4 regions of the Psychrobacillus sp. FSL K6-2836 genome follow, and region 3 is predicted to be linked to each of the others. Evidence: riboswitches for the same ligand, from Rfam matches in the RefSeq annotation. Region 3 holds a riboswitch; each other region holds the start of a gene.
The links. A riboswitch is a leader RNA that binds a small molecule or an ion and turns the genes downstream of it on or off. The one in region 3 is predicted to bind S-adenosylmethionine.
Positions count from the first base shown of each region.

Region 1: it holds a riboswitch for S-adenosylmethionine, as region 3 does, so the genes downstream of both, mtnW (2,3-diketo-5-methylthiopentyl-1-phosphate enolase) here and MKY37_RS12205 (acyl-CoA dehydrogenase family protein) in region 3, are expected to answer to the same signal.
Region 2: it holds a riboswitch for S-adenosylmethionine, as region 3 does, so the genes downstream of both, MKY37_RS07390 (methionine biosynthesis PLP-dependent protein) here and MKY37_RS12205 (acyl-CoA dehydrogenase family protein) in region 3, are expected to answer to the same signal.
Region 4: it holds a riboswitch for S-adenosylmethionine, as region 3 does, so the genes downstream of both, metK (methionine adenosyltransferase) here and MKY37_RS12205 (acyl-CoA dehydrogenase family protein) in region 3, are expected to answer to the same signal.

Region 1 covers NZ_JBBOOM010000001.1:2,267,457-2,274,810, reverse strand. Annotated here, with positions in the region: gene mtnA (S-methyl-5-thioribose-1-phosphate isomerase) at 1-777, opposite strand, end outside; gene mtnK (S-methyl-5-thioribose kinase) at 755-1,963, opposite strand; SAM riboswitch class I at 2,039-2,195, opposite strand; SAM riboswitch class I at 2,354-2,458, shown strand; gene mtnW (2,3-diketo-5-methylthiopentyl-1-phosphate enolase) at 2,765-3,979, shown strand; gene MKY37_RS10620 (2-hydroxy-3-keto-5-methylthiopentenyl-1-phosphate phosphatase) at 3,984-4,649, shown strand; gene MKY37_RS10615 (methylthioribulose 1-phosphate dehydratase) at 4,646-5,260, shown strand; gene MKY37_RS10610 (1,2-dihydroxy-3-keto-5-methylthiopentene dioxygenase) at 5,276-5,809, shown strand; gene MKY37_RS10605 (hypothetical protein) at 6,193-6,927, opposite strand; gene MKY37_RS10600 (amino acid ABC transporter ATP-binding protein) at 6,951-7,354, opposite strand, start outside.
Region 2 covers NZ_JBBOOM010000001.1:1,599,085-1,606,438, reverse strand. Annotated here, with positions in the region: gene metC (cystathionine beta-lyase) at 1-1,150, opposite strand, end outside; gene MKY37_RS07390 (methionine biosynthesis PLP-dependent protein) at 1,150-2,268, opposite strand; SAM riboswitch class I at 2,352-2,458, opposite strand; gene MKY37_RS07385 (hypothetical protein) at 2,543-2,743, opposite strand; gene MKY37_RS07380 (TetR/AcrR family transcriptional regulator) at 3,058-3,231, shown strand; gene MKY37_RS07375 (TIGR00266 family protein) at 4,162-4,968, opposite strand; gene MKY37_RS07370 (aldehyde dehydrogenase family protein) at 5,127-6,617, shown strand; gene MKY37_RS07365 (saccharopine dehydrogenase family protein) at 6,622-7,354, shown strand, end outside.
Region 3 covers NZ_JBBOOM010000001.1:2,563,400-2,570,753, forward strand. Annotated here, with positions in the region: gene MKY37_RS12185 (amino acid ABC transporter ATP-binding protein) at 734-1,489, opposite strand; gene MKY37_RS12190 (amino acid ABC transporter permease) at 1,503-2,216, opposite strand; gene MKY37_RS12195 (amino acid ABC transporter permease) at 2,229-2,945, opposite strand; gene MKY37_RS12200 (transporter substrate-binding domain-containing protein) at 3,165-4,016, opposite strand; gene MKY37_RS12205 (acyl-CoA dehydrogenase family protein) at 4,287-5,468, opposite strand; SAM riboswitch class I at 5,569-5,669, opposite strand; gene MKY37_RS12210 (catalase) at 5,830-7,354, shown strand, end outside.
Region 4 covers NZ_JBBOOM010000001.1:3,631,972-3,639,325, reverse strand. Annotated here, with positions in the region: gene MKY37_RS17615 (ArsR/SmtB family transcription factor) at 1-165, opposite strand, end outside; gene MKY37_RS17610 (SRPBCC family protein) at 165-587, opposite strand; gene MKY37_RS17605 (alpha/beta hydrolase) at 736-1,527, opposite strand; gene MKY37_RS17600 (gamma carbonic anhydrase) at 1,637-2,149, shown strand; gene metK (methionine adenosyltransferase) at 2,279-3,475, opposite strand; SAM riboswitch class I at 3,725-3,842, opposite strand; gene pckA (phosphoenolpyruvate carboxykinase (ATP)) at 4,036-5,622, shown strand; gene MKY37_RS17585 (hypothetical protein) at 5,702-6,028, opposite strand; gene MKY37_RS17580 (hypothetical protein) at 6,332-6,781, opposite strand; gene MKY37_RS17575 (alpha/beta hydrolase family protein) at 6,784-7,354, opposite strand, start outside.

The DNA.
Region 1 (7,354 bases), 300 kb from region 3:
TACGGAAGCAAGAATAGCTAAGTTAAGAGTTCCTATTTTGTTTGCTGTGTCACCATTTTTAGCTATCCGATCAGCTCCAACAATAATTGCTTCTATTCCTTTTGCCCCTATTGTGTGAGCAGCCATACTATCGGTAATAAGTGTCACATCGACACCTGATTGCTGTAGCTCCCACACTGTCAGCCTGCCTCCTTGAAAGACAGGTCTAGTTTCACATGCAAATACTTCAAACTCTTTGCCACGTTCTTTTCCTAAGTGAAAAGGTGCTAATGCGGTACCGTACTTTGCAGTAGCAATAGAACCCGCATTGCAAATAGTCATTACTTTGGTTTTATCTTCAAATAAAGAAAGTGCAAATTCACCAATATTCTGACAGGACTCCTCGTCTTCCTTATGGATTCTCATTGCTTCTTTAACTAGTAGCTCTTTTGCAATCAGAACATTATCCATATGACTTGCTACTTTTAGCAACCTCTTAAGTGCCCAAACCAGGTTGACAGCAGTTGGTCGCGATTTGCCCAAGTATGTTGCATCCTTTTCTAGTATTTCTAGAAAATCTATCATTGAATTTGTTTTATAGTTCTGCGCCTCCATAGCTAATCCATATGCCGCCGTAATCCCTATGGCAGGAGCTCCACGAACTTTTAGGGTAATTATGGCCTCGTAAACATCTTTAAGTGTTTCTAGTTTTATATAGACAATTTCATGCGGAAGCTTCTGTTGATCTAAGATTATTAACTGCTTACCTTCCCACTTAATTGATAATGGAATACTCACTTTTTATTTCTCCTAACAACTCAATTACTGCATCTATTGAGTCTATTTCCTTATGACTCACTATTAATCTTTCACCAGCCTTAAGAGTTTGTTTTTTTAGTAAAATTCGTTGTTCTTGGTTTTCAATACTATCCAAGTCCTTCACATGTGCCAGTCCAATTGTTCTACGAATAAGCTCACACCCTGCAAATCCTAATGAATCATGAAATATTTTCCCTAACACAAATGCCTCATATCCCTCAACGTCATTAAATAAGTCAAATTCACTCTGTTTCAAATACTCCGAAAATTTACCGGAGAAAGTGATCCATGTGTTATGAATATGACTATGTATGACTTCACGTTGTTCGCCTTCTCTGGTTATAGATTGAACTATTAAATTTGCCAAAAATAAGCCTATATCAAATCCAATAGGACCATAAAAAGCAAACTCTGGATCTATTACTTTAGTTTCTTCTTCACTCGCAAATATACTTCCCGTATGAAGATCTCCATGTAGCAAAGCTTCAGCTTCTGTCAAAAAGCTTCTTTTTAATTTTGCTACTTCGAGCTTTAATAAATTATTATTCCATATTTCTTCCACTTCTGATCGTAATGCAGGTTCAAAGTCATTAGTTTCATGATTAAAAAAAGGATCCGTAAAGATTAAGTCCTCCGTGATCTTACACAATTCTGGATTAGAGAATTCTACAACAAGCGCTTTTTTTTCGAAGGGATGAAGTGCAAAATCAGAAGTATGAAAAAGTGTCGAAGCCAGATATTCCCCAATGTCAGATGACAGTTTAGGATAGGACTCCCCTTTTATCAAACCCTCACGCACTATTTCTAGATGAGATAAGTCTTCCATAACCGTGATTGCTAAATTTTCATCTGTTGCATAAACTTTGGGAACTAGAGCGGCAGCATATTCTCCATGTTTTTGTAATGCACTCGCTTCAATCTTTGCCCTTTTCAGTGTAAGTGGCCAACTCTCCCCGATTACTTTTGCATAGGGTAAGGCCTGTTTAATAATAACTCCATGCCCACTTGCTCGATTTGCTATATGGAATACATAGTTTAAATTTCCATCACCAATCTCTTCACAAACTAATGGAGCTTCGTTCGAGAACAATGATAATTCAATTGCCAGTGAAATTGCCGTTTCTTTAGTTAATGCTTCGTATTTTTTCGTCGCTACTACCGCCATTACTATCTCCCTCTCATTTAAAAAATAAAAAACCTCTTTCCAAAAGAAAGAGGCTAAGAATAAGAGATTCTGAACCTCTTATCTCTCAGAAAGTAAACTTTCTGATGGAATTAGCACCGTGCCTTACGGAATTTTACATTCCGGCGCATAAAGCGCCCCGTCTCACAACGGTATTACGGTCGGTTGCTGGGCGTCATCGGGCCATTATCCCTCTGCCTGCTCTTGATAAGAGTGCGGTACTACTATTGATGTTTGTTTAGAATCCTAGCATACTAGAAAAAGTTATGTCAACAGTATTTCGAATAAATATAATTTTTAATTTTTTTGTTGACAGAATTTTTAATGCATGGAATAATCAATGTAATTTATTAAATAATTCAACTGAATATTTTCTTATTTAGAGCAGGTGGAGGGACAAGCCCTATGATACCCGGCAACCGATTCAATTTTGAACACGGTGCTAATTCTTGCAGCCAACAGGCTGAGAAATAAGAAGTTGTTAAACTATTAACCTCTTCTTATTTGAAGAGGTTTTTTATATTATCCGTTGAGCGCTTGCGCTTTTCTTATATTCTATCCAGCTCCTCGTGCCGCTTCAGAATTTCAGCAAAGGAACAAGACGCCTTTTCGTGAAATTCTTCAAGCGCTAGTCGGAGGCCCACAGGATGTAGGTCAGTCAGTCGTTGCGAAATGTTTTTTTATTTTGCGACGAGCTTTGCGCAGGAGCACCACGATGTCGCGAACTTAGACTGACTTCCCAAGCATAGACGCTTGCACATTTATTAAGTTAGGAGTGAAAAAATGAGCGGAATTACCGCGCACTATCAACTATACGGAAAATCTGGTTCTTTTGAAAAAAAGGCGGAAGATATTGCACTTGGATTGACTATTGGTTCTTGGACCAGTTTAGCTTTATTAGAACAGGAACAGCTAAAAAAGCATAAAGGAATTGTAATATCTGTTACTGAATTTAAGGACATCCTACATCCCATTCAACCGGAAAAAATTAAGGGAGAAATTAAAATATTCTATCCTGCAGCAAATTTTTCTACTGATATTCCGGCAATTTTAACAACAGTCTTCGGCAAACTATCGCTAGACGGTGAAGTAAAGTTATTAGATTTACAATTCGATCTAAATATGTTGTCTCATTTCCCTGGTCCACGCTTCGGCATACAAGGAATCCGAGAAATATTAGGAGTCCATGAACGCCCACTAGTTATGAGTATATTCAAAGGAGTCATTGGGAGAGATATTGACTATTTAGCCGAGCAGCTTAAACAGCAGGCACTCGGTGGAGTTGATCTTGTAAAAGATGATGAAATTCTATTCGAAAACCCACTTACTCCTTTTGAAACACGTATTACTACTGGGCGCGAAGTCTTGAGGCAAGTGTATGAAGACACCGGGCATCGTACTTTATATGCAGTAAATTTGTCGGGACGTACATTCGAGTTAAAAGATAAGGCCAAAAAAGCCCGAGAACTTGGAGCAGATGCACTCCTATTTAATGTTCACACTTATGGATTAGACGTTCTTCAAGAGCTAGCGGAAGACGAGGAAATCCAATTGCCACTTATGGCACACCCGGCTTATAGTGGAGCATTAACGTCCTCAGCATTTTATGGGGTTTCAACATCACTAGTTCTTGGAAAACTTACTCGTTATGCAGGAGCAGACTTTTCATTGTTCCCTTCTCCTTATGGTAGCGTTGCGCTTGAAAAGTCTATAGCTCTTTCTTTAGGTGAAGAGCTAACAAAAATCAGCAAGGTTAAACAATGCTTTCCAGTTCCATCTGCAGGAATTCACCCCGGTCTCGTACCACTATTAATGGATGACTATGGAATTGATAGCATTATTAATGCAGGCGGGGGTGTACATGGGCATCCCGCAGGTGCAACAGGAGGTGGTTTAGCTTTTAGGCAGGCCGTATCAGCTGTTTTGGAAGGTATTCCGTTAGAACAGGCAGCGAAACAACATAGTGAACTAAAAACAGCAATTGAATTATGGGGGTGATTATATGAGTAAACTTGTAGTTTTTTGTGACTTTGATGGAACCATTACCAATCAGGATAATATTATGGCAATTATGAAAAAGTTTGCTCCACCAGAATGGACACCGATTAAAGATGATATTTTAGGTCAACGAATTTCCATACGAGAAGGCGTAGCAAAAATGTTCGCTCTCCTACCTATCGAGTCAAAAGATGAAATTATTTCTTTTGTACTTAAGCAGGCGATTATTCGCGATGGATTTAGTGAATTTGTATCCTTTACAAAAAAGCATGACATACCACTTTATATCGTAAGTGGCGGTATAGACTTTTTCGTCCATAAGCTACTAGAACCATTCGGGCCATTTGCAGGAGTTTATTGTAATACATCAGAATTTTCCAAGGATACAATTCACATTGATTTTCCACATAGCTGTGATGAACAATGCACGAGCCAAGGCTGTGGTTGCTGTAAACCATCTATTATTCGTACTCTGCTTGACCAAGATGCTATGAGTGTTGTAATTGGCGATTCTATTACTGATTTAGAAGCAGCAAAATTGGGAGATATCATTATCGCAAGAGACTTCTTAATCGAAAAATGCGAGGAAATAAATATTCCCTATGAGCCATTTGAGAACTTCCACGATGTGATAAAGATTATTGATGCTAAATTAGGTGTGAAATTATGACTTTACAAGATAAATGGGAAGAACTTGCGAATATAAAAGATGAGTTAGCTGCAAGAGATTGGTTTATGGGGACTAGCGGAAATCTTGCTATTAAAGTAAATGATAATCCTATAGAGTTTTTAGTAACTGCAAGCGGAAAAGATAAAAAAAAGAGGACTTCAGAAGATTTTTTACTTGTTGATGCCACTGGAAATCCAGTAGAAAATACTCATTTAACTCCATCTGCCGAAACATTACTACACTGTGCAATATATCGAGAGACAAATGCAGGTTGCAGTCTACACATCCATACAGTTGCCAATAACGTTATCTCTGAATTATACGGCGATAAAGGTTCAGTTGATTTTCAAGGCATTGAACTTATTAAAGCATTTGGAATGTGGGAAGAGGATGCAATACTCTCTATACCAATTATTCCAAACTACGCTCATATTCCGAAACTTGCAGAAGAGTTTACATCTTTTATTTCTGCTGACAAGGGAGCTATACTTATTCGGAACCATGGTATAACAGTTTGGGGAAAAGATGGGTTCGAAGCTAAAAAACTCCTTGAGGCTTGTGAGTTTTTATTTCAATATCAATTAGCATTACATCAAATACACTCAAAATAGAAAGGAAGATTTTTGATGGCTATTATTAAAATCCAAGAAACAAGTGAAACAATTGAAGTACAAAACGAGGTAGCAGCATTTTTAGAAAGTCAGGAAGTAATTTATGAACATTGGGATAATGACAAGTTACCAGAAAATCTTCGTGAAAAATTCGACTTAAACGACGAAGAAAAGCAAGAGATTCTACAAGCTTTCCAAGTGGAAATAGACGATATCTCTACCCGTCGTGGCTATCAAGCAGCTGATATTATTTCTCTATCTGATTCAAACCCTAATTTAGATGAACTGTTAAAAAATTTCGAACGCAAGCACCTTCATACGGACGATGAAGTTCGTTATATTGTAAGTGGCCATGGTGTCTTCATAATACAAGGCAAGGACAAAGGCTACTTTGAAGTTCATCTTTCACCTGGTGATTTGATATCCGTACCTGAGAATATTACACATTACTTCACATTATCAGAGGACCGTAAAGTTGTTGCTGTTCGCATATTTGTAACAACAGAGGGCTGGGTTCCAGTTTATCAAGAGGAAGCAGTAGAACAATAAAAATAAATACTCCTTGTAGGAATTAACTAAGGAGCAGCTTCCAATCTATTTCTCTAAAAATAAGAAAAAACGGAACTAGAGCAAAGCTACTTTCCTATTCATAGAAGGACTGACAGTCTAAGTACGCGACATCGTGGTGCTTCTACGAAAAGCTCGTCGCAAAATAAAAAGAAATTTCTCAACGACTGTCTGATCCACATCATGTGGGCCTAGAATATGCAAATTCGTTCGTTATTTCGCTTCTTTGTTTAGTGAATACTTATTATTTCCCTGTATTTCCACTAGCATAAAAGAAAATCACCTTTTTCATCCTTCCTTTCAAAATAGAACCCCTAATTTCACGGGTCCCTTTTATATACTTAATCTTAAAAAAAGTGGATGACTCATTTTATGAGTTCATCCACTTTTTTCATGTCTATTCGGTAGATACCTTTAATATCTCGTAAAATACATCCATTTGCTTCAAAAATACGTCTCATAGGGGCATTCCCTGTGTCTGTACTTCCTACATAAGTTTTGGCACCTAATGTTTTCAAAAGTTCCAATGTAATAGAATGAAATATCTTGCCATATCCTTTTCCTCGTCGCTCTGGTACAACCCCAAAATAAAACATTCTTCCCTCATCAGTAGTACCCTGTTCAATATGAGGAATACTGATTCCATAATTCATACCATCTTGAGAAAAGATAAAGCACTGTTCTCGCCAATCAGTACCTAATTCACGTTCAAGTGACTCCATTATTTGACTGATAGAAAACAACTTATTCTTGTTAGCCGAACCACTTCTGCATGAATCGTACAATATAGCAAATTCCGAATCAGTAACTAGGCTATTAGAAAGTGCATCTACTTGAAAAGTACTTATATTATTAAATGGGCCCACCAATGTCTTTGTATACTCCACAATAGAAGACACTTTCTTGAAACCACGCTTTAACAGCCAATCCTCATTCTCTTCATCCATCAGAAGAGATAGATAGGCTACTTTTTGTGCCTTCCACTCTGTTAATAATTTATCAAATGCAACTAAGTATTCTATGTTTGGAATATGAGATACTTTTAGCTGATCCACAAGCCAGTATTCTTGGTCTTTTTTAATCAGATTGAAAAGGTTCACCTATCGATTCCTCCAAGCGGTTGTTAGCTTAATGTTCGTTTTAAGAAAGCTTTTGTTCGTTCTTCTGTTGGATTGTTAAAGATTTGTTCAGGAGGACCTTCTTCGGCAATTACTCCTTTATCCATAAAAACAACTCGATCAGCAACTTCTTTAGCGAACTCCATCTCATGTGTAACTATTAACATAGTAAGGCCCGTACCTGCTAGCTCTTTCATCACTTTCAGCACCTCTCCAACCATTTCTGGATCAAGTGCCGAGGTTGGTTCATCAAATAACATGACATCTGGTTCCATAGAAAGTGCTCTAGCTATCGCAACACGTTGCTTTTGACCGCCTGATAATTGCTTTGGTTTGGCATTTACATAATGATCCATTCCGACTACTTTTAAGTATTTTAACGCAATTTTTTCGGCATCTTCTTTAGAGC
Region 2 (7,354 bases), 960 kb from region 3:
TTAATGCTTGCTCAAAGTCTGCTATTAAATCATCTACATTCTCTAATCCAACTGAAAAACGTAGTAAACCATCCGTTATTCCACGTTTTTCTCGTTCGGCTTTAGGCATTGCAGCATGAGACATTTGAGCTGGATGTGAGAGAATTGATTCTACTCCGCCAAGACTTACGGCAAATACAGGGATTTTGACACTTTCTACAAATGCCTTTGCAATGGATCTATTCGGTAAACGGAAGGAAAGGACTGCCCCAGCACTACTCGATTGCTTGTTATGCATTTCATATCCTGGATGAGTGGAAAGACCAGGGAAAAAGACTTTCTCTACTAAATCATGTCCATTTAGATAGTTTGCAATTTTTTGCGCAGAATGAGCGGATTTCTCAAAACGCACACTTAATGTTTTGATGCCTTGGATTAAAGAAAATGAATCCTGTGCTCCTAAAATAGCACCGAATGAGTTTTGGATAAATGCCAAACGTTTACCTAAATCCTCGTCTCGTGTAACCGCAAGTCCTGCAATGATATCGCTATGTCCAGATAAAAATTTGGTGGCACTATGTAAGACGACATCAACTCCTAAGTCAAGTGGACGCTGATAAATCGGTGTCATAAATGTATTGTCTAAAAAGGTTAAACAATCATTAGATTTCGCAAGATCCACAACAGCAGAGATATCTGTAATACCTAAGCATGGATTAGAGGGAGTTTCGATATAAATTAATTTTGTATTTGGCTGAATGGCACTTGCGATGGCTTCGACATTCGTAAAATCTACAAAAGTATGCTCGATACCAAAACGCGGCAATACCTCAGTAACAAAACGGAAAGTACCACCGTATACATCTTCTGTTATTACGATATGATCGCCTGATGACAAAAGCATAAAAGCAGAAGAAATAGCTGCGATTCCTGAAGCAAATGCCAGTCCTCTAGTGCCCCCCTCTAATTCTGCAATCGTTTTTTCCAGTGCATCCCTCGTAGGATTTCCCGATCGACTATAGTCATAAGGTCCAAAATCATCAAAGCCTCCTTGATGGAAAGTGGAGGATAAATAGATAGGAACATTGACAGCTCCAGTTTTTATTTCTGAGTCTCCCCGAGTAGATGCCACGATTAGGGTAGTTTCTAACGATTCTTTATAGCTGCTCATTAGTTAGCCACCTCACTTTCTAAAGTATTGAATACCTGTTTCAAATCCGCTATTAAATCATCTGCTTCCTCGATTCCTACAGAGAATCGGAGCAGGCTACTGTCAACTCCACGTGCATTGCGTTCTTCCTCTGGGATATCCGCATGTGTTTGTGTAGTAGGATATGTGATGAAGCTTTCCACACCACCAAGACTTTCAGCAAATACAATTAGTTTCAGACTCTCTAGGAAAGGAGCAACCCATTCACTTTTTTGCAAACGGAAGGAAAGCATACCACCTATACCAGGATACAGAACATCCTTAATTGAATGCTCATTCTTCAAAAAAGCTGCAATCTTTTTTGCATTTGTGTCATGCTGCTTCATACGAAGATGAAGTGTTTTTAATCCTCTTATTAATAACCAAGAATCGAAAGGAGAAAGAACAGCGCCTGCAGCATTATGGTTGGTTTGCAATTGTTCACTAAGTTCAGTACCTTTTGTGACTACAAGTCCCGCAAGTACATCGTTATGACCTCCAATATATTTTGTGCCACTATGGATGACAATATGGGCACCCAATTCAATAGGTCGCTGTAAATAAGGGGTTAAGAATGTATTGTCTACGATCAACAATAATTTATGCTTTTTTGCTACATCTGCAAATAGTTGTATATCGATTTCTTGCATCAAAGGGTTTGTTGGTGTTTCTATAAACAAAGCTTTTGTATTTTCATTAATTAAAGCATTTACTTCTTCAGCTGATTCAAACTTTGCATATGAAGTACGAATATTGTAGGAATCTGCATACTGGTTAAATAATCGATACGTCCCACCGTACAAATCTTCAGGAGCAATAATCTCATCTCCCGAACGAAAAAGGGATAAAACTAATTGTATTGCCGCCATGCCGGAACTACAGGCAAAGCCAGCATCTCCACCCTCTAATTTAGCAATTCCTTCCTCTAAAATAGCGCGTGTCGGGTTCTTAGTTCGCGTGTAGTCGTATCCTGTAGATTGACCGATTCCATTATGTATATATGCTGTTGATAAATATATAGGCGGGTTTACAGCGCCGGTTTTCTCATCACTATGATTTCCTAATTGCACCAACTGTGTATCAATACTGTTCTTTGACATAAATATTCATCCTTTACAATTAAAATAAAAAAAGAGGATTCTCTAATAAGAAGAGAACCCTCGGGTAAATATCGAAGTTTGTCTTCTTATCTTCAAGACGTCACACGTCTATTGGAGTTAGCACCATACCTCGACTTGGCTGGTTGCTGAGACATCTTCGGGCCAATCCCTCCGTCTCTCTGGATAAGAAAAAATATATGAAATTATCAAAATTTTAAATTTAAATAAGCTTAACACGTAGTAGGTATTAATACAATACGCTTTTTGTTTAATATTATGACCAAAGTGTCAAAATTAAAACAATTACACCGAGTATTAAAGATATCCACCCTACTACTAACTTGTGAGAATAAGCTAAAGCTACTAGCCCTAAAAGAACTGCTCCAGCACCTAACCAAAGCGGAGCATAAAAGAAACCTAGCACCCCTAAGACTATGCCTAATAAACCGACCCATAAACCTGTAGAAGAATTCAACATCCACACCTCCCATCCTATAATGTAGGAACCCCAAGGTATAGCGTCCCTCCACATATTATATGAAGGGAATAGGGAGGGGGTATAAACAATCTGCTGAATGATTGCAGAGTTGAGTGGTGTCACCGTAGATATTTTGCACTTTTTCGAAATTCCAACATGACAAGCCTCTCAAAAAAATAATTCTTTCCAAAGCCCTCGAAAACGGTAGAAACAGGTTTTAAACTTAAAGTAGGCATGAGCTTTCAGAAAGTCCTTTATTGTAATAAACAAAATACTATAATGTTGGTTAGGATTTGTTATACAAACCAGATATGGATACTAAATTACTTTTGATTGAAACTGCTACAACCCTTTTTCAGCAAAAAGGCTACAAAACTGAAGGACTCAATGAAATTTTAAAAGCCTGTAATGTTACAAAAGAAACCCTTTACCATCACTTTCCAAATGGCAAAGACGAACACTTGATTACTTGTTTACATGCATAAAAAGAAGATGTACAACTGAAGATGCCATAATATCAATGATTGATACGTTAATTCGTAGTTTTGAACGGTACTATTACGAGCTATACATTACGCGAATCGCAAGATCAGTCACGAGAATCGCAATATCATATAGTCAAATCGCAAGAAGCCCCTCAGGAATCGCAAGTTGGGCACCAATTTTTACTGAATCGCAAGTTAGAGCCTCCGAATCGCAAGGTCAGTCACGAAAATCGCAAGATCATATAGCCAAATCGCAAGAAGCCCCTCAGGAATCGCAAGTTGGGCACCAATTTTTAATGAATCGCAGACACCGTTATGATTGCAGCACCCACGGCTCTAATTAGCATGGAAATATAAGGGAATGCATATTCGCCAGTCAATATCAATATTAAAAAAACGACTTTCCGTTCAAAAGGGAATGGAAAGTCGACTTTTTTGTATTGAATATGTGTTACAAACTTAGACACATTTTTATGGCTTATTGGACGCAACCATCAGTAGTTATAGGCACAAAGGAATGCGTATGCGCAACTTTCAGATGTATGTCCGCAACATTTAGCACAGTATGCGCAATCTTCAGATGAATATCCGCAACGTTTAACACAGTATGCGCAACAAATTAGTTATGCGCAACCTTCATTTGGTTACACGCAACATAGGAATGCGTATGCGCAACTTTCAGATGTATGTCCGCAACATTTAGCACAGTATGCGCAATCTTCAGATGTATATCCGCAACGTTTAGCACAGTATGCGCAACAAATTAGTTATGCGCAACCTTCATTTGGTTACACGCAACATTGGAATACGTATGCGCAACTTTCAGATGTATATCCGCAACATCTAACCTGATATGCGCAACAACAAAGTTTATAAAACCCAATAAAAAAAGAATGACCCAAAAAGCGAGTCATTCTCTAAAATAAGTATTTATTTCCCACCAAGCATGTTAAATAATCCACCTGCAATACTGCCTTCACCTTTTGAACCACCACCTGGTGTTTGTGGGGCAGCAGCAAATACTTTACTAGCTAATCTGCTAAATGGAAGTGATTGGATCCATACGGTACCCGGGCCACGTAAAGTAGCGAAGAATAATCCTTCTCCACCAAATAAGGCTGTTTTAACTCCCTTGACCATTTCGATATTGTAATCTACATCCGCAGTCATTGCTACTAGACATCCAGTATCTACTCGTAAAACCTCACCTTGCTGTAGAGACTTTCTATGGATAGTTCCTCCTGCATGAACGAAAGCGAGACCATCACCTTCTAGTTTTTGCATTATGAAACCTTCACCACCAAAGAAACCTGCTCCTAGCTTACGTTGAAATTCAATGCCAATCGTAACCCCTTTAGCTGCAGCTAGAAATGCATCCTTTTGACAAATAATTTTGCCGCGGTATTGACTTAAATCCATCGGAATAATTTTGCCTGGATAAGGTGATGCGAAATAGACATGTCTTTTTCCACTACCGGTATTAGTAAATGTTGTCATGAATAAACTTTCTCCTGTAAGCATACGCTTACCTGCACCCATTAATTTGCCCATAAGACCGCCACCGCTACCACCAGAACCTGAGGAGCCATCGCCGAAAATAGTTTCCATTGAAATGCCATCTTCCATCATCATTAAGCTGCCTGCTTCTGCAACAACCGTTTCTTTTGGATCCAATTCAATTTCTACAAATTGCATATCATCTCCATATAATTTGTAGTCTATTTCATGATTATTCATAATCTAGCTCCTCCTAAATTGTTATTAACCAATTATACGATATGAAAGTTAAAAAGTTTCATTCTAAAATTCTAAATATTTTAAAGGGATTTATAAACAATTATCGAATATATTATTAATGGAAGCGTTTACATTTAAAAGTGAAAAGAGGGAATAAAATGAAATTAACAAATTTTATTGATGGAAAATGGCAGGATGCTGGGAGTGCGGAGTATACGTCAGTGTTAAATCCTGCGAATGGGGAGCAGCTTGCAGAGGTCAAGCTATCTACAGAGGAAGATGTAAATCTTGCAGTAAAAGCGGCAGTGAATGCTCAAAAGAAATGGGCACTCGTTCCTGCACCAAAACGTGCGGATTATTTATATGAGATTGGAAGAATAATGAAAGAAAAGAAAGAGCATCTAGCTCAAGTGTTAACAAAAGAAATGGGAAAAGTGATTGAAGAGGGACGGGGAGAAGTACAAGAAGGTATTGATATGGCATTTTATATGGCAGGTGAAGGGCGTCGTTTGTTTGGCGAGACAACTCCATCTGAATTGGCAGACAAGTTTGCGATGAGTGTCCGCGCACCAATTGGAGTGGTGGGACTCATAACTCCTTGGAATTTTCCAGTTGCGATTGCTACGTGGAAATCATTCCCTGCTATTGTTGCAGGAAATGCATTCATTTGGAAACCAGCAACAGAAACTCCGATGATGGCATATGAAATGGCTAAGATCTTTGATGAAGCAGGATTACCACCTGGAGTTGCTAATGTAGTTTTTGGATCCGGTTCGGAAGTTGGTACGGCTATGATTGAGCATCCAGAAGTGAAGGTTATTTCGTTCACTGGTTCTACAGAGACAGGGAGTAAAGTAGCGGAGCTTGGTGGTCGTCACTTAAAGAAAGTTTCCCTCGAAATGGGTGGGAAAAATGCAGTAATCGTAATGGAGGATGCAGACCTTCCATTAGCAGTAGAGGGTATTTTATGGAGTGCCTTTGGAACTGCAGGACAAAGATGCACAGCATGTAGCAGGGTTATCGTGCATAAAGATGTAAGAGAAGACTTAGAAAGAATGCTCTTAGAACAAATGGAAAAACTAACGATTGGCGATGGATTAGATGAAACGGTCAAAATTGGTCCAGTTATTAATAAAAAAGCTCTGGAGAAAATCCATTCCTATATAAAAATTGGACAAGAGGAAGGGGCTACTCTCTTAACGGGAGGGACCATTTTAAATGAGGCGGAGCTATCAAAAGGGAATTATTACGCACCAACTCTATTTACAGACGTGACACCGAATATGCGAATAGCACAGGAGGAAATCTTTGGTCCAGTTGTTTCCTTAATAGAAGTGAGTTCACTAGAGGAAGCCATTGAAGTAAATAATGGAGTGAAGTTTGGACTATCAAGCTCGATTTATTCGAGTGATGTTAACAAAGTATTCCGTGCACAGCGTGATTTGGATACTGGAATTGTATATATTAACGCAGGTACAACAGGTGCAGAAATTCACCTACCTTTTGGAGGAACAAAAGGAACTGGAAATGGCCATCGCGATTCAGGGGTAGCAGCATTAGATGTGTATACAGAATGGAAGAGCATATATATAGACTATAGTGGGAAATTACAGCGTGCACAAATAGACACTCAAGTAATAGGGGGATGATTACATGATAGTTGCTGTATTAGGTGCAGGGTTAATGGGGAAAGAAGCAGCTCGTGATTTAGTATTAAGCCCGAATGTGGAAAAGGTTTTATTATGTGATTTAGATGTGGGACAGGCGAAAATGTTTAAGGAAAGATTGCAAAACTCCAAAATTGAAGTATTGAGACTTGATGCAAACGAAGACGATAGTATACGTAAAATAATGAAAGAAGCAGATGTAGTGATAAATGCATTATTTTATACGTTCAACGAAAAAATAGCTAGGCTCGCTGTAGAAGTAGGAGTACATTCTATTGATTTAGGAGGACATATTGGAGGGGCTACAGATAATGTATTGATACTTCATGAAAAAGCTAAGGGCAAGGGGATTACACTAATACCTGATCTAGGTGTTGCTCCTGGAATGATCAATATATTAGCTGGATACGGTGCTTCCAAACTTGATGAAGTGAATGCTATTCGATTGTATGTTGGAGGAATACCAGTAGAGCCTGAGGGAATTTTTGGCTACAATATCGTCTTTTCATTAGAAGGGGTGTTCGATCATTATACAGATGCTTCACACGTTATAAGAGATGGGAAGTGTCAAGAAGTACCATCTCTTACAGAAGTAGAATCGATTACCTTTGAAGAGTATGGTGAACTAGAGGCATTCCATACAGCTGGCGGTACTTCAACTCTACCAAAATCATTTCCGAATGTAGATACGCTTGAATATAAAACAATTCGATATAAAG
Region 3 (7,354 bases):
TCTTAGATAATAAGTATATACAAAAATATAGCGTGAACACTGGATTCATGGGACTTTAAAGAATAAATAATACAGTGATTTCCGTTACATGTGGAGAACAAAGGCTAAGTGCGCCACGTCCTGTGGCAAAGCCTTTGTGACCAACATCCTGTTGGCCTCCGCGGGCGAGGTCGAGCCTCCTCGTTGAAAACATATGCTCCTGGGGTTACTCGTCGCAAAGACATTGACCAAATAAAGTTTGGCCAATGTCTTCGCTACGCTCCCTGCGGGGTCTCGACTTTCTCGCTTATCCCGCTAGTGTCACCACATTTCACTCCAATCATTTAAGTGAGTAGTACTCTACTAAAAGGTTTAGCGTAGCCTCTAGCTTAGACAATAAGAATAGTCAAAGTTAATAAAGGGATAAAACCGTCTGTCCGGTAAGGAATACTATTTTATCATGAAAGAAGAAAGTAGATCTCCTTTTATCGGAGTCTATTTCATCCTTATTTATTTTAGGATAAAACATGTATATTTAGGCGGTTTTCTATCCAATTATTCGTCTATATAAGGTGGACCTAGTTGATTGGAGCACAGTGCGGCGACTCCAGTGGGAACAGCGCGAGCTGAAGACCCTAGATTGAGCGTAAGCGAGGGAAGCTGCTGAAGCCGTGCCCACGGAAAGCGTCCGCTCGGAGTGGAAGTCAACGGCATATCTGCCTTTCTGTTCTTAGAAGACCAGCTTCTTATTGTCCTAAATATGAAACGTATAATCCTCTGGTAATACGCGTTTTAAGAATTTCTTCGTGCGTTCTTCTTTTGGACTTACGAAAATATCATGAGGTGTACCTTCCTCAACTACTGCTCCACCATCCATAAAGATAACTCGGTTTGCGACATCTTTTGCAAAGGACATTTCATGTGTAACGACTAACATAGTAGTACCTTCATTGGCAATATTTTTCATGACTGTTAGTACTTCTCCAACCAACTCGGGGTCTAGTGCAGAGGTTGGTTCATCAAATAGAATAATATCGGGGTTTAATGCTACTGCTCGTGCGATTCCAACACGCTGCTGCTGACCACCGGAAAGCTGACTAGGATAGGAATCATGTTTGTCAGATAAACCTACCTTGTCCAGAGCTTTTTTTCCAATATCAATTGCTTCGGATTTAGGTATTTTACGACCGATGATGAGACCCTCTGTTACATTTTCGAGAGCAGTTTTATTATTGAATAAATTATAATTTTGAAATACGAAAGCTGTTTTTTGTCGGATGGTGTGGATATCTTTTTTAGAGGCATCATGCAAATTTACTTGTAAATCGCCAAAAGTTGCCTTACCACTATCGGCTTTTTCTAAAAAGTTGATGCAACGTAATAATGTCGTTTTTCCAGATCCACTAGGACCAAGAATGACTACTACATCACCTTTATCAATGGATAGGTCTACTCCCTTTAATATCTCATTTTTTCCAAATGATTTATGAATATCATTGATCTTTAACATTCGATACCCCTCCTTAAGCGCTCACATATTTGTATCTGCGTAGGCGTTTTTCATATAGTTTAAATCCGTATTCGACAAGGCTGCACAGAATAATATATACAAGGAAAATATCTATATAAGCTTCCACATAGTTATAACCTACGTTTGCTGCTACTTTTGCCTTTAATGTGATTTCCTGTAGAGACATTGCATAACCGAGTGATGTAGCTTTTATTAGATTTACGGTAGCTGTACAAATATTTGGCATTGCCACGACTAGCGCTTGAGGTATAATGATTCGGCGGTAGGCTTGGAAATTTGAGAGGCCAACTGATTGCGCTGCTTCTAGCTGTCCTTTGTTGACAGTACTTAAAGCTGATCTAAATACTTCAATTAATATGGCGGTTGTGCTGAAAGAAAAAACGATAAAAGCGTACCAAATAGGGTTGATATCGTAGACGTTTATATTGATGTTGTATCTTTCAAAGAAAAGAGAGAGTATTAAAGGTACGCTTGCATAAACGATAAATATTTGAATAATAATTGGCGTACCTCTTACGAAGGAAACGTATATCCTTGAGAACCAGTTTAATACGGGCACTTGATTGATGCGTGTTAAAGCCAATAAAAAGCCTAAAGGTAGTGCAATAAGCAAAGCTACAATCGTAACAAGAAGCGTAATTGGCACACCGGATAATGCAACAAAGAATGTGTCTATTAAAAATGTATAATTTAAACCTTCCGACATTATTTACACTCCTTAATTTGTGTTAATCGTATGCTTTCCTTTGCTAAATACTTTTTCAAGCTTTCCAAAGAATTTTTCGATAATTATAGATAAAACCCAGTAAACAATCGCAAGAGCGATGAAAATTTCTAAAGCATGCGTATTATAGTTTGCTGCAATGATTAAATTTGCTTTACCAACGATATCGATTAAGCCGATCGTATAAGCAAGAGACCCCTCCTGAAGTAATGCGATAAGACCATTTCCAAAGTTAGGCAATGCAACGACCAATGCCTGTGGAAAAATGATCCGTCTATACGCTTGAAAGGGACTTAAACCAACGCTAACAGCGGCTTCAAATTGCCCTTTTTCGATGGACTCATAGGCAGACCTAATAACCTCCGACATAATAGCTGCAAATTGTAGGGTGAAGGTAATGACTACAAATACTGCTGTATTTAAATCATGTAAATACAATCCGAAATTATCGGCTATGGCAGGCACACCGTAATACACTAAAAATAGTAGCACGATAGATGGAGTACATCTTAAAATGGTTGTATAGAAATTTGCTATTTTTTGAGCAATTTTACTCTTCCCAAGCTTCATCACAGCAAGGATCAAACCGAGAAAAGTCCCGAAAATAATGGACAATCCTGCAACCATAAAAGTTACTTTTAAAAATGGTAGCAATACTGGTAGTGAATTCCATATGTATGCTATATCAAAGTATTTTTCCATATTACGCATTATTCCCCCCATAAAATTTTGAAAGGCTGCCAGCGCATCCTACGCTAAACAGCCTCTATAGGAATCCTATCTTATCCCGCATCAACGGGCAGTATAACTCACACATCAAGGCATGGACTAAGCAACAAAGCATAAGTGGGAGATCAATTGCCCGTAAAAGCCCGAATGGTAAAACTAACAATAAGTGGGATGAAGAACTCCTCTGATTGAAGTTTCACTTTATCTTTCTACTTGATCTAATACTTCAAAAAGATCTCGACCATAGAATTCTGTGCTAAGTTCATTCGTTTTCTTTTCTTCTTGTAATTGTTTAATAGCCTTGTCATATGCATCAGCAAATTTTTGTTCTTTTTTGTTGAATAATGGCCACGTCTTAATAACAGCGAACTCATTGTAAACAACTTCATCTTTTAAGTTGTAATAAGGTCCAGTTTCATCTAAAACTTGTTTTTGGAATGGTCCTTCAATAATAACTCCACCGTCAACGCGACCTTCATTGACCCATTGAACTACGTCTACAGTAAACGCATCACCTGCGTCTAGTTTAACTGAGTTATCAGGGTTTGCTTTGTTGTATTCGTCAATTACTGTATATTGGGCATTATTTGCGGCAATAGGTGCTAAAGAGTATCCAGCGGATGCAAAATCCTCTAAAGTTTTAATACCTTCATTTTCTTTTTTTAATACTAGACCAGCACTACTTAACCCAAGAAACTCTTTAGGATAGATAAACTTCTCTGTGCGCTCCTCTGTAAAAAATGCATTTTTTACTCCAACCTGGAATTTACCTTGTTCTACTCCGATTAATAGATCATCACTTGTAGTACCTACATATTCAAATTCATATTCAGGAAGTAATTCGTCAACTAATTTCATAACCTCTACGTCGTATCCAGTAGCATTTCCTTTATCATCTAACCAAGAGATAGGTTTGGAAGCCATGTCGTATGCTACTTTTACCTTACGAACATCTCCACCTTCTGATGAAGTAGAAGCCTCTCCAGAATTACAAGCTGCTAAAATTGCAATGGAAGCAAATCCAACTACCGCCAATTTAAAATACTTATTCATATTCATTCTCCTTATCGTTTTACTAAGTTTTTATTTTTATCCCGCTTTTACGGGCAGTATGACTATCGTTTCAAGACATGGCAAAAGTAACAAAAAGGTAATGGTAGATCAACTGCCCGTAAAAGCCCGCCGTAGAACATAGACGAAAAGCGCGACGTCGTGTGGCTTCGTCTATGTGACTCGCATCCTGCGAGCCTCGAGCCAACAGGATGTTGGCCACTCAGGCATTGCCGCACGATGCGGCGTAATTTGCCTGAGTTCCGTTAACAATCAGCGTGGGACCACTGATTGAAGTTTCACTTTTACTTCTTCTAAAGCTGAAAGTGCCAGTTTTTTAATCGTCATATCATCCATAGGAGGATTATGGAGTCCTGCTCGGACATCGCGGTAATAACGTTGTAGTGGATTTGTTCTCTGCAAACTTTTGGCGCCAACTAAACGCATCGCCTTATCGACAATAGTGATAGCTGAATTAGTAACAATATGCTTCGCTACGCTTACTTCGTTGGATAGTAGTTCTTTTGTAGACTCATTGTCATAGGCAGAGGCAACTCCGTAAATGACTAATCTAGCCTTCGTAAGTTCTAAATCTATTTCTCCAATGAGCTGCTGAACATTTGGCAGCTGTGCTATAGGTCCATTCAGGCTATTCGGTGAATGTGTATTCGCAAAATGTACTGCGTAGTCTCTTGCTGCCTGAGCGATCCCGAGATAGGTCGCAGGTATATGTAGCAACCAACCATTTATCTTCCCGCCATTAGCGAATTCAGGGAGCTCTACCAAATACGACTCATGAACGATTACGTTATTTAGTACTAAGTCATTACTACTAGTTCCGCGCATGGATACAACATCCCAGGTTTCTTCAATGGAAAGACCTTCTGTATTACGAGGAATAAGGAAGAAACCGACTCTTTCTTTTTCCTCAATCCAAGCAGATGTTAAAAAATAGGAAAGTACTGGGGAAGCGGTCGTGTATATTTTACGTCCATTTAATACCCAAGAATCTCCGTTTTTTATGGCAGTAGTTCCAGGTCTACCCCCCCGTGTTGGACTTCCGGTTTGAGCTTCACTAACGGAACGATTTACGAGTGCACCATTTAATACTTCTGCTGCAAAAAAGTCTAGTTTCTCCTTCGTCCAAAGTTTGTTTTCGAATAGTTCACCAACAACACCTAAGCTCCAACCTACAGATAAAGCCGTATTGGCATCAAAGCTAGCAAGTGTTTCTTGTAAAAGAACCATATCGTAGACAGAAAATCCATTACCGCCATATGATTCGGGTAGAGTAAGGCTTGCATATCCAAGCTTGATCAAATCCTCCACGTTTTCTTTTGGAAAAATAGATTGCTCATCAATTTCAGCGGATTTACTTTTAAATTTATCTTCTAACTCATATAAACGTTTGATCCATAGTTGCTGTTTTTCCGTTTTGATGTACAGGTTATTCAAAGTTGTCGTCTCCTTTAATTTTTATTATTCATATTAGTTAAGTAGGTATTAAGGGAAATAAAAAACCCTTCCCAGAACGAAAAGAGTAAGTAGTTTTGTGCACTTATCTCTCAAGTTTCTTGCTGGAAGTAGCACCATACCATTGATTTGGCGGTTGCTGAAGCATCATCGGACCAGTCCCTAAGCTTCTCTTAATAAGTAGTATGGAGTTGTTGAAACAATCTTACTACTTCATCTAGATGAAGTCAATAGCAATTCCGATAAATTTAATCGGAATTGATAATAGATTTTATTTAAAGGGTTTTTGAAAGTTCATACAGGGTAATAAAAAAGAGAAGATAAAAATAGAGGAGGAGATAGCTTGGATAAGAAAGTAAATGGAAACAACAAAAATGAACAATTAGAAGAATTCCGTGTGGATGATCAAGGTCAAGCTATGACTACGAATCAGGGTCTAAAAATATCTGAGGATGAATTTTCTTTAAAAGCAGGAGAACGAGGACCCACTTTGATAGAAGATTTTCATTTCCGTGAAAAGATGACGCATTTTGATCATGAGCGAATTCCAGAACGTGTAGTGCATGCTAGAGGATATGCGGCTCATGGAGAGTTTGAGCTATACGAATCAGCGAGTGAATTTACAAAAGCGAAATTCTTACAAACACCTGGTACAAAGACTCCTGTATTTGTAAGATTTTCTACTGTGGCAGGATCACGTGGTTCTGGTGAGTTAGCGCGGGATGCTAGAGGATTTGCGACGAAGTTTTATACCGAAGAAGGGAATTATGATTTAGTAGGAAATAATATTCCGGTCTTTTTCATTCAAGATGCTATTAAATTCCCGGACCTGGTCCATGCCTTGAAACCAGAACCACACAATGAAATACCACAAGCAGCTACTGCTCATGATACGTTCTGGGATTTTGTTGCCAACAATCAGGAAACGGCGCATATGATAATGTGGGCTATGTCGGATCGTGCGATTCCACGTAGTTTCCGCATGATGGAAGGGTTCGGTGTAAATACATACCGATTCATAAACGAGGCAGGTAAATCCCATTTTGTGAAATTTCATTGGAAACCTTTACTGGGTACCCATTCGGTTGTATGGGATGAAGCACAAAAGCTAAATGGGAAAGATCCGGATTTCCATCGTCGTGACCTATATGATGCGATTGATAATGGTGACTATCCAGAGTATGAATTTGGGGTCCAACTAATTGCAGAGGAAGATGAATTTAAATTTGATTTTGATATTTTAGACCCAACTAAACTATGGCCCGAGGAAGAAATTCCGGTGAAAATTTTAGGGAAGATGACATTAAATCGTAACGTAGATAATGTATTTGCCGAAACAGAGCAAGTTGCATTTCATCCAGGAAGTGTTGTACCAGGAATAGATTTCTCAAATGATCCGCTACTTCAGGGGCGATTGTTCTCCTATACAGATACACAATTAATCCGTCTTGGTGGACCTAATTTTCATGAACTACCGATAAACAGACCTGTTTGCCCATTCCATAACAACCAACGTGATGGATATGGTAGGCAATCGATTAATGTAGGAAGAGTGAGCTACCATAAAAACTCTCTTGCTGGAAATACCCCAGCACCTGTTAGTGAAGCGGAAGGCGGGTATACGCATTATCAGGAAAAGATAGATGCTCGTAAAGTTCGAGCTCGAAGTGAGAGCTTTAAAGATCATTTCTCACAAGCTACGTTATTTTGGAATAGCATGAGTGATCCAGAAAAAGAACATATTATTAGTGCATTCAGCTTCGAGCTTGGTAAATGTAAAGAATTGACCGTTCGTCAACAAGTACTGGAAATGTTTGCACATGTAGATTTTGACTTAGCGAGTAAGGTAGCAGAAAATTTAGGACTAG
Region 4 (7,354 bases), 1.1 Mb from region 3:
AGTTAAAACATTAAGATGCTTCACAATTGCTGTTCTACTCATATCGTAATGAGAAGAAATTTCGGCAATAGATCTCTCCCCGTTCGCTAATAGTCGAAGGACATCGCGCCTTGTTGGATCAGCTATCGCTTGAAAAACATCCACCTTTTTGATGGCATCATTCATTAAGCTTCGACAACTTGCTTAAATTTGTTTTGTACAATTCCAACCCAGCCTTGATTCATTATGCTACGGACATCTGTACTCGACTTTTTAGCTTTCGAAATAATGGATTCTCCGTCTTTCCATCCACCATGAATTAATGTGAATTCAGTCCTAGTACCGTTTTCTTTCAAAAGAAATGTAACAAACCAACCATCTGTGTCCCATTGAAACGAAAGTTTGTGTGGCTCGTCAATCTCAAGCACCTTACAAGGAGACGGGCCAAATGGTGACTGGATTGTAAATTCGTATCCTTCCTGCGCTTGAAAATCATTAGGCATAAACCAAGCAGAGATTCCTTCCGCTGTTGACACATAATTCCAAACCTTTTGGATTGGTGCCTCTACTAAAACAGTTTGTGTTATATCAGGTAAATTTTCTTTCATCATTAATAGCTCCTTTTCAATATATAATGTAACCCCTAGGTGTTATATTATATATAACCAAAAGGTGTTATGTCAACTTGCAGAAATTATATTACCTCTGCTTCACCACAAAAATCCCCATCTACAGTTAGTAGATGGGATTTTAAATTCAAACAATATAGCCAATGTCCGTTAGCACATTATTGATAAAAGACTGTGAATAAGTAAAAATTTCTTCTCGCTCCGGTTCTTGATAGAGGTCATGAAAACAATTTTTCCATTCTTTATATTGATATTCAGAAAGCTCCTGCTTCCTTAGCCAGCTTGCTGCAGCATTTGTATCAGTAATCTTATCTCGCTCTCCAGTCATTACAAGAATAGGTTTATTTGGTATGGAGATAGTCGATTGGTTCACTGATTTTAAAAGTGCTTGGAGTTCCTTGTACCATTCTGTTGAAATGAAGGTTCTATACGTGGGATCTGATACGAATTGTTGAAATACTTCATAATTTCTTGTTAAATCATTTAAGTGAATATCATGATTGATTTTCTGCGGTATTGATAATTTCGCTAGTGTGTTCGTCCATTTCGAAGGAAGCTTTTCAAGCTGGAACCATGGCGATGTCAGTATTACTCCCGCATATTCAATATCTAGTTTACGTAAAACTTTTATAAGAAGGGTGGCTCCAAGACCATGTCCCATTAAAAATATTGGAAGATCATACGTAACTGCAACTTGCATTGCTTGTTTAATGTAGTTCTTATATAGTTCGAAGGATTCGTCGTGAATAGTTTTTGATTTTTTTAATTCTCCATGGCCTGGCAAGTCACCCATAACGATATGATAGTTGGAGCTTCTCAATTTTTCAATTAACCAAGCATATCTTCTATGATGCTCATAAGCACTGTGCACAATAACTATTACGGCTTTGGGCTTTCCTTCTGTTTCCCATTTCCACATATAAACAAACCTCTTTTCTTTCCTTGCAATTTCATCGTATTTGGTTTCTTTCAATCTGTATGTCTGATACGATTAATTATATTCTAATTTTAAAAGGAGCGTATGCAAAATGATTTATCCATATAAAGATAAAACCCCCACAATTGACGACTCTGCTTTTATAGCTGATTATGTCACAATAACAGGTGATGTGACAATCGGTCCAGAGACTACAATTTGGTTTAATACGGTAATTAGAGGGGATGTTGCTCCTACTATTATTGGAAGTAAAGTAAGTATTCAAGATTTAAGTTGCCTACATCAAAGTCCAAATAAACCACTTTTAATAGAAGATGAAGTGACTATCGGACATCAAGTGACTTTACATAGCTGTACAGTACGTAAAGGTGCGTTAATAGGAATGGGGTCCATTATTTTAGATGGAGCTGAAATTGGTGAAGGTGCATTTATCGGAGCTGGGAGTCTCGTACCACCTGGCAAGAAAATACCTCCAAATTCATTAGCACTAGGCAGTCCTGCAAAAGTTGTGCGCGAGCTAAATGATGAAGACAAAGCTGATGTACAAAGAATTATCCGAGAATATGTAGAAAAAGGGCAATATTATAAAACACTTCAAAAATAATTGGGATAACGATTAGTTTGTGTAGATTAATCGATTTTACACAATGTTTGATCATTCCACATTTTTTTATTTTCTACTATTGAAAAAAAAGGCTTTCCATTATAGGAAAGCCTTTTTTGTTCATACTAATTATAATCCAGCTTTTTCTTTCAACGCTGCAGCTTTATCTGTTTTTTCCCATGGTACATCAATGTCTGTTCGACCAAAGTGACCATAAGCAGCTGTTTGTTTGTATATTGGACGGCGAAGATCTAGCATTTTAATGATTCCTGCTGGACGTAAGTCGAATAGTTCGCGAATATATGAAACTAATTCAACTTCTTCTACCTTTCCAGTACCAAAAGTTTCTACAGCAATTGAAACAGGTTTAGCTACACCAATTGCATAAGCAAGTTGTACTTCACAACGATCTGCAAGGCCAGCAGCAACAATGTTTTTAGCAACATAACGTGCAGCATATGCAGCGGAACGGTCAACTTTTGTAGGATCTTTACCAGAGAATGCTCCTCCGCCATGACGAGCATAACCACCGTAAGTGTCTACGATAATTTTACGTCCTGTTAGACCTGCATCTCCTTGTGGTCCACCAATTACGAAGCGTCCAGTTGGATTGATAAAGTATTTTGTATTTTCATCTATTAAATTTGTAGGAACAATCGGATTGATCACTACTTCTTTAATATCTTTTTGAATTTGCTCTAAAGTAATTTCTGGATGATGTTGAGTAGAAATAACAATTGTATCGATACGAACAGGATTATTATTTTCATCATATTCTACTGTTACTTGAGTTTTTCCGTCCGGACGAAGATAGTCTAAAGTTTCGTCTTTACGAACTTGTGCCAATCGATGAGATAGTTTATGCGCTAAACTAATTGGTAGTGGCATAAGCTCTGGTGTTTCATTACAAGCATAACCGAACATTAAACCTTGGTCTCCTGCTCCAATTGCATCAATGTCAGAATCACTCATAGAGCCTTCTCTTGCTTCTAAAGCTTGGTCCACACCTTGCGCGATGTCAGGTGATTGTTCATCAATTGAAGTAAGCACAGCAGAAGTTTCTGCATCAAAGCCATACTTTGCACGTGTATAGCCAATTTCTTTAATAGTAGAACGAACTACTTTAGGGATATCTACGTAAGTAGATGTAGTAATTTCTCCAGCAACTAATACTAGTCCTGTCGTTACACTCGTTTCGCAAGCTACACGAGCATTTGGGTCTTCTGCTAAAATTGCATCTAGAATTGCATCAGAGATTTGATCACAGATTTTATCTGGATGCCCCTCTGTTACTGATTCTGATGTAAATAATCGACGTTGTGTCATAGATTATTCCTCCTATATCCTGCGAGATTTCTCTCAAGAATTGATACGGTACTCATTCCCATGTCAAGCCATTCAAAATGATTCATGCATTTTCATCACAAAATTTCTAATGTAATAATTATGCATTGAAGTTAACTTGAAGCCGTTTCGGACTTGGCACACAAGGATAAAGGGCGATGTTAAATAAAAAAACCCCTCACTCACGTATTTATACATGAGGAAAGGCATTAGTATCATAAGCACCTTTCACTCTTATCAAATCAAGGAATTTCACCTTGTCTCAGGTTTGGCACCTTTGTAATAATAAAAAAATTACAGGTTGCCGGGTTTCATAGGGCCTGACCCCTCCACCAGCTCGGGATAAGAGTATCCGTTCAATTTATCATCATACGTAAATATGTATTAGAAGTCAACTATTTTTTGTTTGTATTTTGTACACAAAAGAAAAAATTTAATTTGATTAGTATAGACTAATTACTTTAATGTGTTATACTATTTCACATATCTAGAAAACTTCCTCTTTTTTAGGGGAAATATAAAAAAAGGATGGTATATTCAAGATGAATTCAATTGATACTGTGAGTGAACTGAAAGAATTGTTAGCAGGAAATAACGTTAGCAGCCAATTGTCAGTGCCACAACTTGTGGAAAAAGCTACAACAAGAGGAGAAGCTGTTCTAACTTCTACTGGTGCAGTAAAAGCTGAAACAGGAAAATATACTGGCCGCTCTCCACAAGATAAGTATATAGTAGATGAAGCTATTTCAAAAGACAAAATCGATTGGGGTTCAGTAAACCAACCAATTTCTTCTGACGTTTTTGAAGCACTATATAAAAAAATGATTAACTTCTTAAACAAGCAAGATGAAATCTTCGAATTTAAAGGATATGCTGGAGCTGATAAAGAATCACGTTTGGGTATTCAAGTAATTAACGAATATGCTTGGCATAACCTCTTCGCTCATCAGCTATTTATCCGTCCAACACAAGAAGATCTTGCAACACATACAACAGATTTTACTATTCTTTCTGCACCTAATTTCAAGGCAGTTCCTGCTATAGATGGAACACGTTCAGAAACGTTTATCATTGTATCCATGGAAAAACGCACTGTTTTAATAGGTGGTACTGAATATGCTGGCGAGATGAAAAAATCAATTTTCTCTATTATGAACTACTTACTTCCAGAACAAGATATTTTACCAATGCACTGCTCTGCAAACGTTGGGGATGCTGGAGATGTTGCATTATTCTTCGGTTTATCTGGAACAGGTAAAACTACCCTTTCTGCAGATGCTGGTCGTAAACTAATCGGTGATGACGAGCATGGCTGGTCAGATAACGGTGTGTTCAATATCGAAGGTGGCTGTTATGCAAAATGTATTGACCTAACTCGAGAAAATGAACCTCAAATCTGGGATGCGATATCATTCGGAACTGTATTAGAAAACGTAGTGGTAGATGCGGAAACTCGCGTTGCTAATTATACTGACAACTCATTAACAGAAAATACTCGTGCGGCTTACCCAATTCAATATATCGATAATATTGTAGACCCATCTGTAGCGGGTCATCCAAATACAATTATTTTCTTAACTGCCGATGCTTTTGGCGTATTGCCTCCAATCAGTAAACTAACAAAAGAACAAGCAATGTACCATTTCTTAAGTGGCTTTACTTCTAAGCTTGCTGGAACTGAACGTGGAGTTACTTCGCCACAACCAGTATTTTCTACTTGCTTCGGTTCACCATTCTTACCATTACATGCAACGGTATATGCAGAAATGCTTGGTAATAAAATTGATGAGCATGATGCACAAGTATTCTTAGTAAACACTGGTTGGACTGGTGGAGAATACGGCGTAGGTAACCGCATGAAGCTGTCATACACTCGTACAATGGTTCGTGCTGCAATTGATGGTAAACTAAACAATGCTGAAACAGAAACAGATACAGTATTCGGTTTAGCTATTCCTAAAGAAGTAGAAGGCGTTCCTACTGAGGTACTTATACCTCGTAATGCATGGGCAGATAAAGCAGCATATGACCAAAAAGCCGCTGAGTTAGCTCAATCATTCCGTGAGAACTTCAAAAAATTTGGTACAGTCTCTGAAGACATTTCCTTTAAAGGCGGACCATTAGCTTAATAAATTTAAAATATAAAAGAGCCCCAAAATGAATATTTGGGGCTCTTTTTTTTGAGTATTGTTCATATACTAAAATTTGTTAATTTGAAAAGTATGGATAATATTTAACAACCGTCACCAAAAAACTAATCACTATAAATGCTAAAAGCCCCAAAGTAATAGGTGTCATCTTAAATTGAAATGGCATTATACCCCCGGTGTCTAGACCATTCTGTCCTTTTGCAAAAGCATTATATTCGTTATTTGTTTGATTGTTATTTAATTGAAATAACCAAACACACCCAAATATAGCAAGTCCCCCTAAAAATATCGTATCTATGAAACTCCATCCAAAAAAAAGTGAAACTAACCAAAGTGAAAGTGTTTCAATAGCTACTGTAACTGCAATAATATAAACTTTATCCATTAAACTTACCCCCTATTAGAACTTTAAGATTTTTCTGATTTATTAATTCTAATACGGATTTCCAAACTAAAAAGATTCATTTTTTGAACTGACCAAGTCCACTTTTTAAAAAGCACCTCTTCTTATCATAGATATTCAACACCTTCATTAATTCCACCTTATTAAATTAATTGTTACTTATATCAAAAAAATCAGAAACAATATAGTTTCTGATTTCCACTTACATATAAACTTGTATTAACAACTGGAAAATTCGTCTCTTCACTCTCTATTGAAAAAGATATTTACGTCTCCTAATTAGCATTAATCACCATTTGTCTCATGAAATACACTATCAGTTATTTTCGGAAATATTTCTCTGAACTTTTCTGCTTCTTCTTCATTAACCTTAAATAGAATAATTTCCGAACCATAATGACCTATTTCCATCTGTTCAACTCCATCCTCTTGGAAGAACATCGTGAACCACTTTAACCCACCCTTTGGATCAACAGAATAATTTCTAAAATAGAGCCTATTTTCATCCGTTAGATTAATAGTAACTACTCTCATCAATCCCTCTGTTTGAACAGAAACTGCTCGAGAATTTAACTCTTCTAATACGTCTAGTTCCTCCATCCAACAATGGATAACCACTTCTTGGAATTCAGTTGTATATTGATCCCACAAATCCTCCCAAAAACTAGTATCTATAGGAAAAGAGGATTTTCCTTCTACACTCATTGTCTCAGTTGTCACTACAACATTGCCCATTATTAAACCCCTCTCTCATTTTTCATCCAGTGACATGCATCTTTAACTACACGTCTATTTATTTTGCTTGGAAAGAAATGTGTGAACTCTGGATAGTACCATGTTTCAACTGGTATACTATTCCCTATTAATGCCTGTTCTAAAACCTTTGCGTGCTCAAAAGAAACATTTGTATCTCGTTCCCCATGTATTATTAAAGTGGATACTTTCAATTCCCCTATATGAGGTAATACATCTCGCTGCTCATACCCCAATGGATATTTAGTTGGGGTTCCACCGATAACTCGTTTCATCATCTTTCTCATATCTAATCTTTCTTCATAAGTTAAATAAATATCGGAAACTCCCGCCCATGTTACTAAGGATGTAATATCATTACGTAAAATAGCAATCCATAATCCCATGATTCCACCACGAGAAAATGCAAATAGGTGAATCCGTTCCGGTATACAATATTGCTTTAGTACATCTACTCCGCAGATGGCATCCCAGCGATCCTCTCCAGCAAATTCATCTCTTCCTTCCCCACCACGATTACCGCGATAATACGGTGCAAATACGATAAATCCTTCA